DNA from 3 places in the Alteromonas infernus genome. Region 3 is predicted to be linked to each of the others. Evidence: predicted binding sites of a transcription regulator. Region 3 holds the regulator's gene; each other region holds the start of a gene.

The links. The regulator FliA, encoded in region 3, starts transcription of late flagellar genes. The targets are predictions, from matches to a motif close to CTAAAGNTNNNNNNNNNNNNGCCGATA.
Region 1: the regulator FliA is predicted to act here: its motif matches at 1,475-1,501, upstream of pomA (flagellar motor protein PomA).
Region 2: the regulator FliA is predicted to act here: its motif matches at 1,150-1,176, upstream of ACX5J7_RS11465 (flagellin N-terminal helical domain-containing protein).

The regions. Positions count from the first base shown of each region.
Region 1 covers NZ_CACSIG010000045.1:66,684-69,964, forward strand. The annotation lists gene ACX5J7_RS11860 (farnesyl diphosphate synthase) at 1-868, opposite strand, end outside; gene xseB (exodeoxyribonuclease VII small subunit) at 898-1,140, opposite strand; gene pomA (flagellar motor protein PomA) at 1,551-2,312, shown strand; gene ACX5J7_RS11875 (flagellar motor protein MotB) at 2,312-3,241, shown strand.
Region 2 covers NZ_CACSIG010000044.1:32,267-35,547, forward strand. The annotation lists gene ACX5J7_RS11460 (sigma 54-interacting transcriptional regulator) at 1-1,118, shown strand, start outside; gene ACX5J7_RS11465 (flagellin N-terminal helical domain-containing protein) at 1,280-1,462, shown strand; gene ACX5J7_RS11470 (flagellin) at 1,447-1,635, shown strand; gene ACX5J7_RS11475 (GAF domain-containing protein) at 1,647-2,129, opposite strand; gene ACX5J7_RS11480 (DUF72 domain-containing protein) at 2,208-3,089, opposite strand.
Region 3 covers NZ_CACSIG010000031.1:177,607-180,887, reverse strand. The annotation lists gene ACX5J7_RS08250 (protein phosphatase CheZ) at 1-564, opposite strand, end outside; gene cheY (chemotaxis response regulator CheY) at 599-982, opposite strand; gene ACX5J7_RS08240 (RNA polymerase sigma factor FliA) at 1,019-1,750, opposite strand; gene ACX5J7_RS08235 (MinD/ParA family protein) at 1,747-2,613, opposite strand; gene flhF (flagellar biosynthesis GTPase FlhF) at 2,619-3,281, opposite strand, start outside.

The DNA.
Region 1 (3,281 bases), on a different contig from region 3:
GCTCGCTAAACGCAATTAAACTGTCTGTATTGTAGGGCAAACGCGCCAATGCTTGAAGTGCATTATCGTGAAGCATTTCTAATTCACGCTTGGCGCCTTCCATACCAAGTTTGGCCGGAAATGTATTTTTCCCTAACGCTTCGTCAGACCCTGCGGGTTTCCCTAATTTTTCGCTGCTGCCAACCACATCCAAGATGTCATCTTGAACTTGAAACGCCAACCCGATATCTGCAGCGTAAGCCATTAAATCAACTTTTGCCTCTGGCAATAAATCTTCACTTACTATAGCCACCATTTCAACACACGCGCGCAGTAAAGCCCCGGTTTTCAACTTGTGCAGCCGTTTTAATTCATCAAGAGAAATACTTTCGCCAGTACTGGCCAAATCGATGGCTTGACCGCCACACATGCCCACATAGCCGGCACTTTTAGCTAACACAGATAACAGCTGAGGGCGTTTGGCTTGAGCGTAGGTGCCCAAAGGTGCATCGGCTAATACGGTAAATGCAAGTGCTTGTAATGCATCACCTGCCAATATCGCTGTTGCTTCATCGAAGGCGATGTGACAGGTAGGCATACCGCGACGCAAGTCATCATCATCCATGGCCGGTAAGTCGTCATGAACGAGAGAATAGGCATGTACGCATTCAATGGCCATACTAATAGCCATTTGGTCCTTTTTAGGGACGTCTAGCGTATTTCCTACAACTTGCACTAGCAGCGGACGCATGCGTTTGCCACCAGCAAGCAGCGCGTGACGCATAGCGTCTTTTAGGCGCGGTGCGTAATCCGGTAGTTCATCAATCAGAGTAAGAAGAGATGCATCAGTTTGCTGTTTAACTTGCTGATGCAAAGCAGAAAAATTCATAGGTTGCCTGTAATGTAAAAATGAACAAATTAGGGTTGTTCACTTTCAGGTAGAGTGTGAAGGGTGTCTTCGCCTTGTTCATTAAGCAATATCTTTACTTTTTGTTCGGCGTTTTCAAGAGATTGTTGACCTTGACGAGAGAGGGCAATGCCTCGTTCGAACTTTTCCAGTGCTTTATTTAGCGGCAGATCACCGTTTTCCATTTCGTTAACGATGGCTTCTAACTCTGATAACGTTTCTTCGAAAGACGCGGATACTTTTTCTGTCGTCATAAAAACACTCATTTTAATGGCCAAAATACGTATACCGCGCACATTAACCGAGGGTTGCACAGGGGTCAAATGGTTTGTCTCTATATCGCCCATATCACCGGTATATCGCTTTTTTTTCATGCAGTACAAAAAGCAGCATTTAACCATTTTGTGCTATATTCCATGCTACTGCTAGGTGTCTTTTTTCTTTAGCGTGCTAACGTAACGCTAGAATAAACGCTTTAGGCATATAAACTCGATAATGAAATAGGGTTATAGAAGGTGTAGCTAGCGTATTTAACGCCACCTACACTTCATAAAAAACAAATAAATGTGATATTTTTCAATAATGTCGTTTTAGTATTTCTATCTATTGCCGATAGAATATTGTACATCAACAGCACTGACTGCGCATAAATGGGGAAGAGTGAGTGGATTTAGCAACCGTCATAGGTATGTTGGGCGCCATTGGTTTCATAGTTATGGCTATGATCTTAGGCGGCAGCTTGGGCATGTTCATCGACGTCCAGTCAATACTTATCGTATTCGGGGGGACCTTATTCGTTGTTTTGTCACAATTTACGTTAGGTCAGTTTTTTGGCGCAGGTAAAATTGCAGGCAAGGCCTTCATGTTCAAAATTGAATCGCCTGAAGAGCTTATTGAGAAAATTGTTGAAATGGCAGATGCCGCGCGAAAAGGTGGCTTCCTTGCGCTAGAAGAGGCGGAAATTTCAAACGAATTTATGCAAAAAGGCGTCGATATGCTGGTCGACGGCCATGATATTGAAGTAGTCAGAGAGACTCTCGCTAAAGATATTTCAATGACTTCCGAACGCCATGATTTTGGTGCTTCATTTTTCAAAGGCATGGGTGATATTGCACCGGCAATGGGAATGATTGGTACACTGATCGGCTTGGTAGCCATGCTCTCTAATATGGATGACCCAAAAGCAATTGGGCCCGCGATGGCGGTTGCACTACTTACCACGCTTTACGGTGCTTTCTTTGCCAATGTTATATGTTTGCCAATTGCATTTAAATTGTCAGTGCGCGCCGGCGAGGAAAAGCTAAACCAGAGCCTTGTTCTTGACGGAATAGTCGGTATCGCAGATGGTCAGAACCCTCGGGTGATAGAGGGAGTACTAAAGAATTACCTTGCGGCGAGTAAACGCGGAAGCGCAGAGGAAGAGTAATGGCTGAAGAAGAATGCCCCAAATGCCCCCCCGAGGGGCTGCCAGCTTGGATGGGAACCTTCGCTGACTTGATGTCATTGCTTATGTGCTTTTTCGTACTTCTGCTCTCATTTTCTGAAATGGACGTACTTAAGTTTAAACAGATAGCGGGCTCAATGAAGTTCGCTTTCGGCGTACAGAACAAAATTGAAGTAAAGGATATTCCCAAGGGAACAAGCGTTATTGCTATGGAATTCCGTCCGGGTAAACCTGATCCTACGCCTATTGAATCTATTCAGCAGCAAACCAATGAAATGACACAACAGATGCTAGAGTTCCAGGCCGGAAATGAGGACTCAGCGGGCGGTCGTCAGAAGCAGCGCGGCGAACAGCGGGGCGGTCAATCGCAACAAACCGCAACCCAGTCGTCCTCTTCGGCAGAACAGAGCACTGATCAGTCGCAAATGGCTGAATTGATGAAGAAAGTGGCGCAACAGTTAGAAAAACAAATTTTAGATGGCTCAGTTGAAATGGAGTCACTAGGTCAGCAGCTTACTATTCGAATTCGTGAGAACGGTTCGTTTTCAGCGGGCTCAGCTTTCTTACAGCCGCAGTTTCAGCCCGTTTTAAGAAAAATCGGTACGCTACTCGCTGATGTGCCGGGAGAAATTGAAATTTCAGGGCACAGCGATGGTCAGCATATTGCTAATGAGTTATATCGCTCAAACTGGGACCTATCTTCACAACGTGCAGTTGCCGTGGCAGAAGCCATGCGTACAGCCCCTGGCTTTGATGAAAGCCGCATGTCGGTAGTAGGAAAAGCCGATACTGCCCCTATTGTGGAAAACGCAACCACATCCGCCGACAGGGCGAAAAATCGTCGGGTTGAAATAAACATTAATCAGGGTAAGCCAATGATATCTAAACCGATATCAGTGGTGGATGAGTAGGCGTTAGTGCGTTGTGTCGTTACTCGTTATGAATAAGGGT
Region 2 (3,281 bases), on a different contig from region 3:
TGGGAATTAGGAAAGATATCCCCGTTATTCTAATGACAGCTCACGGCACCATTGCCGATGCAGTGGCGGCAACGCAGCGCGGCGTTTTTGGTTTCTTACCTAAGCCTGTGGATCACGACGAACTACGCACTTTACTTCAAAAAGCGTTAAGCCAGTCTCAAGCTGCGCAGCCGGGAGACTGGGCGAAAGATATCATTACTCGTTCTCCAGAAATGCTCAACGTATTAGACCAAGCTTTTCGTATAGCTAAACGGGAAGTGTCAGTGCTCATAAGCGGAGCTAGCGGCACGGGTAAAGAGCTGTTAGCCAATGCTATTCACAAGGCTAGCAATAGAAGCGATAAACCATTTGTTGCCATTAACTGTGGCGCATTGCCAGAAAACCTTCTTGAATCAGAGTTATTTGGTCACGCAAAAGGCGCGTTCACTGGAGCCGTTGCCGCTCATCCCGGGTTATTTAGGGAAGCCGACGGCGGCACTTTATTTTTAGACGAAATCGGCGATATGCCCATGACGCTTCAAGTGAAGTTGTTAAGAGCGCTCCAAGAACGTCAAATACGCCCAGTGGGCAGTAGTAAACATGTCGACATCGATGTGCGTATCATTTCAGCCACCCACAAAGACCTGCACAAGGAAATGGAAGAAAGCACGTTTAGAGAAGACTTGTATTACCGCTTAAACGTGGTGAATTTAAAACTTCCGTCTCTAAAATCTCGTAGCGAAGACATTCCGCTGTTGGCGCGTTCTTTATTACAGCAAAGTGCGCAGCGCCACGGTGTTAACGTTAGTCAGTTTTCTGATGACGCTATGCAGCAGCTGGTAACTTCATCTTGGCCGGGTAACGTACGTCAATTAGTCAATGTTGTAGAGCAGTGTGTAGCATTAACGCAAACGCCGGTGATCCCGCTTCATCTTGTTGAGCAGGCACTGTCTGCTACCAAGCAAAGCTGGCCAACACTAACCGAAGCGAGAGATGCCTTCGAGCAGCAGTACCTACATAAGTTATTAAAAATGACTGACGGTAACGTAACGCGGGCCGCTGAACTGGCTGGTAGAAACCGCACAGATATGCATAAGCTTATGAAAAAACATGAGTTAAATGCGGCCGATTTCAGGTAGTTAACTTTTAATTCTTTAAAAACTAACGGCGCGCCAGATAGCTTAAATACCGCCGTTAGTTTTTCTTAATTGTTCTTTAGTATGTTTTTTGACCTGCCACGCTGATCGCCAGCCGTAATCGACTATCTTTATATAAGGTGTTATGTATATGGTGATCAACTATGTTTTTGCATACCAACGTGGCAGCGCAGCAGGCCACTAATACCTTATTTGGCGTCAATAAAGGGCTTAGTCGTTCTTTCGAGCAACTTACTTCAGGGCTTCGCATCAATAACGCTAGTGATGATGCCGCTGGCTTACAAATTTCAACGCGCCTTAGTAATCAAATATTAGGTCTAAATTAGGCCGTTCTAATACAAGCGTAAACGTTGAACGAGCGAACGCGCAAGTTACACAGTCGGACTATGCCAACGTTACGTCCGAAGAAACGCGGTTTTCAATAATGCAACAAGCCAATATAAGCGTGTTATCTATGGCTAATCAAATACCACAAAACGTATTGTTTTTATTGCGTTGACTAACACTAAACTATTGCAAATGCTCTGAAAAGATAATGTTTTCAGTAATACGTGCGTACTGTTTTAATGTGTCTATGTTGTCACTAGAAAACGCTTTAGGCTCGTCATAAAGTAAACAAAGCGTACCTAATTCATAGCCATCCTTGTTACGCAATATAAATCCGGCATACGCTCTAATGTAGGGCTCACCCGTAACTAAGGGGTTATTCGCAAATATTTTGTCGGCCTTGGCATCAGGGACTATCAAATACTCTTCTTCAGCAATCGCGTAAGTACAAAAAGAGATATTACGTGGCGTTTCTGTTGCATCCATACACTGTCGAGATTTAAACCATTGGCGGTCTTCTGCCACAAGGCTAACTAGACAGGTTTTACATTTAAATTCTGTTTGTACTTGTTTCGTTAATGCATCGAGCTGTTCGCTGGGGGACGTGTCTAAAATATCTAACGATTCAAGCGCGGCAAGACGCGCCTTTTCATACTCATGGTTCATTGAAAGTCTATCGCGGTAATCTAAATATGAAAAGCTAGACCCACTAGTTTACAGTTTAATTAGAATAATACTATGCATTTAGAATAAAGGGTTTTGCTCAGGCTGGTGTTTTATCGAGAGGTTATTAAAAGCACGTGACGATGCTTGATAGTTATATAAATCAATAAATTGCTGGGCAAGCCAAGGGGCGTCTTTGTTATCGGGGCGATGGCAAAAGAAATACACGTCTTTCCCGTCATTTAGCCACTGATGGACTTTCTTTACCCACGGCGTTAAGCAGCGAAGGTTATCATCGTCTACATCGTTTCCAACGAACCGAACTACAGGCGTACTGCCGGTGGCAATCACATTAACTGGCATCCTAGGCTTCTTGTCTCTTACCTCTTCAAGCAGCGCATTATTACAGGGGCCAGTAAAAAGCGCCCGAGTATCCATAATTATGCGGTTAGCGTTATGGCGAATTAAAACCTGATTTAGCGCTTTTTCTTCATCACCCTTGGCAAAAAACGCTAAATGGCGTACCTCGACCGCTACATTCAGTTCAGTGGGCAGGGCTGCGAGAAACTGTTCCAATACGCCCAGTTTATCTGGGCCAAACGATGCGGGCAATTGCAGCATCATCACGCCTAATTTGTCTTTAAGAGGGGTTAGCAGTGAAAGCTGTTGGGCAACTTCTTCCTCACAGTGCTGCAGTTGATGCACATGCGTTATATTTTGGTGAAATTTAAAGGTAAAGCGAAAGTCATCGTTCACCGAGTTAGCCCAGCGTATCACCGCGTCTTGGTGAGGTAGAGAGTAAAACGTGGTATTTCCTTCCACCGTATTACATTCTTGGGCATAAATCGAAAGGGCGTTATCTGACTTCGGATAATTCGCGAACCACGTATTGGGCCAGTGGCTGTGTTGCCACATTGGCAAACCAATGTAGAGATTTCCGCGGGATATGGCTGAATTGTGCATATTTGTCATTGGGCTTTAGCAAGCATTTGTTTATACTATGCGGCCTTTAAATCATTACATTATGCATGTAGCTGACGGGCCAACTCACTGGCCAGAGAGTTTACGCGAAATTAGTCAAACTAATAAGCCCAAAACTCTGTTTAAAATTACGTCGAATTTACTACGTGCCGAGCAAGAGAAATTATCAGGGGT
Region 3 (3,281 bases):
TTCTACCTCTTTTACAAGGTCGATAACGCGACGGATAACTTGACCCGTTAAGTCTTGATAGCCTTGAGCCATCAATACTTCGGTAAGTAACTGTGTAAGTTTAGCTGACTGAAGCGAACCGTCTTCCAATAATTCGTCTAAATCTGCACATAACGCTTTGAACTCGCCCAACTCGATTTGGCGGTTCATGAGCTTTTTCCACTCAGGCATCACTTTTTCGATACGCGCCGACAGCATTTCCGCTATCGGCATACTCGCTTCCACAGCGTCCATTGTAGTATTAGCTGCTTTTTCGGTTTCTTCAATTACGTAGGTTAGGCGGGATTGTGCATCGGGAATATCGTCGGTAGCTAAGTTTTTGATGCGGTCGTCAATTTGAAAATTATTTAACGCGTCATGGAGTTGACGCGTTAACTTTCCTACTTCAGCAAATAGCTCAACGTTTTCCTTCATTGAGGCAGCTTCAAGTAGAGCGTTAGCAGACGCGTTGTCACCTTCTTCCAGATAGGTGACAAGCTGTTTGGCCTCTTCTAACGAAATTGGAACGTTTACATTCGTTGTCATCCAGTAAACCTCATTTATCTGGTGAGCGTCTGGATCAACCTAAACGTTCGAAAATTTTATCTAATTTTTCTTTTAAAGTTGCAGCGGTGAATGGTTTAACGACATAGCCGTTAACGCCCGCTTGTGCAGCGGCAACAATTTGCTCTTTTTTCGCTTCTGCAGTTACCATTAGTACAGGTAAATGCTTAAGTTTGTCGTCGGCTCTTATTGCGCGCAGCAAATCGATACCTTGCATTCCTGGCATGTTCCAATCGGTAACAACGAAATCAAAATCACCTTGCTGCAGCATAGGCAATGCAGTGCTTCCGTCATCCGCTTCCTGGATGTTAGAAAAACCTAAATCTTTAAGCAGGTTTTTGATGATACGTCTCATGGTTGAAAAATCGTCAACCACAAGAATTTTCATGCTTTTGTCCAAAATAGCCTCCAATGAGGGGTTAATTGTTATTAATTTCTATTCTTCGTCAGCTTGCCACGACTTCATTCGTGATTTGAGTTTTAACATGGCCTGACTGTGAATTTGGCTGACTCTTGACTCACTAACATCAAGAACTTCGCCAATTTCTCTTAAGTTCAGTTCTTCATCATAGTACAGTGAAAGAACAATTGCTTCTCGTTCAGGTAATGTCGTAATGGCATGGGCAAGCGCTTTTTGAAACGCGCCTTGCATTAAATCTTCAAGCGGCGCATCACTACCTCTACTCTGCTCAGTAGTAATTACATCTTCCGACACACCTAAATCTTCAATACCTACCAGCTTTCCCGCATTAACCTCATTAAGCATTTGGTGATAGTCCTGCAAGCTTACATTAAGCTTATCAGCAATATCAGAATCTCTCGCATCGCGGCCTGTTTCGCTCTCTACCTGTGAAATAGCCTCGGTAATAGCACGTCCATTTCTATGTACTGAACGCGGGGTCCAATCGCCTTTACGTATCTCATCTAACATAGCACCACGAATGCGAATGCCTGCGAAAGTTTCAAAGCTCGCGCCTTTCGACCCGTCGAAGTTACGCGCAGCTTCTAGCAAACCAATCATACCCGACTGGATCAGGTCATCAACAAGAACACTGGCCGGCAATCGCGCAATCAAGTGATGCGCAATGCGCTTAACCAATGACGCATGTCGTTCGACTAACTGCGATTTATCGGTTTGTTGACGATAAGCGGCGGCCTTGCTGTTCAACGCTGACTTCCTACTGCTTTTTCTGCAACGAGTTGTTCAATAAAAAACTCTAGGTGACCGCCCGGTTGTGCCGGAATGGGCCACGTAAGGGCTCTACTCGCAAGCTGAGTAATCGCAACAGCGGCGGGAGAACCCGGATACGCATCAACAATAGCCGTTTGTTTTCTCACGGCTTTGCGGATATTCTCATCAAAAGGTACGGTTGCCACTAATTCTAGTGCAACATCTAAAAAACGCCCTGTCACTTTGCTTAATTTGCTAAATAATTCCTGACCTTCCCGTACATCGCGAACCATATTCGCCACAACTTTAAAGCGAAATACACCGTGCTCACGATTAAGAATCTTTATTAAGGCATAGGCGTCAGTTAACGAGGTGGGCTCATCGCAAACCACTACCATGATGTCTTGAGAAGCTTTTGAAAAACTCAACACCATGTCTGAAATACCGGCCGCGGTATCTACGATGAGTACATCGATTTGCGAACGCAATTCACTAAAGGCTCTGATAAGACCCGCGTGCTGCGTTGGCGATAATTCTGCCATTGATTGCGTGCCAGAGGTGGCAGGCGCAATTTTAATACCGTGGGGGCCGGTGACTAACACTTCATCAAGCGTGCACTCGCCAGATAGCACGTGGGAAAGGTTTTTCTCAACCCGCAAACCTAGCATTACGTCTACGTTCGCCAGCCCGAGGTCGGCGTCGAGAACCATAACTCGCTTACCCTGCTTCGCCATAGCGATAGCGGTGTTTAGCGTAATGTTTGTTTTACCTACGCCACCTTTACCTCCGGTGACGGCGATAACTTTGATTAACCGTGATTGCTTCATTTTTCTTAAGCTACTCGCTTGGTCGTCAATCATACTGCTTATGCTGTTTTAATTGCGTTGTTGCTACTAGTATGATTCAAACCGTACTTTTTATAAAGCTTTGCAGCGGCAGAAACTAAAGATTTTGCCTCCGCAATCTTAATGTCTTCAGGTACTTTCTGACCGTCGGTGACATAACTAACCGGCAGTTGATATTCAACTGCAGCGCTCAATACCTCTCCTAAAGAGTAGCATTCATCTAACTTTGTGAAAATACAGCCACTTAGTTCGATATCATCATAAGCCTTAATGATGCGCTGTAGGGCAGGATATTGTGTATTTGCCTGCGCTACCAAATATTTTTTAACTTTTGGCATTTGACCATTATCAAACTGCTTAATCTGTTTAATTAAACGGCTATCCCGTTGGCTAAACCCTGCCGTATCAATCAATACTAGACGCTTATGACGAAGTTGGAATAATAAATCCGCAAGTTCTTCACTAGTCTGCGCTTTTCTCACCGTACAACCAATAATTTTTCCGTATGTCGCGAGCTGCTCATAGGCCGCAATTCTATACGTATCTATGGTAATCATTGCTACTGAATCTGCACCGTACTTTTGTGCATAGCGAGCAGCTAGTTTTGCAACCGTCGTTGTTTTACCTGTGCCCGTCGGTCCGACTAAGGCAACTGCACCTTGCGCACTAAGTATATCGTTTCC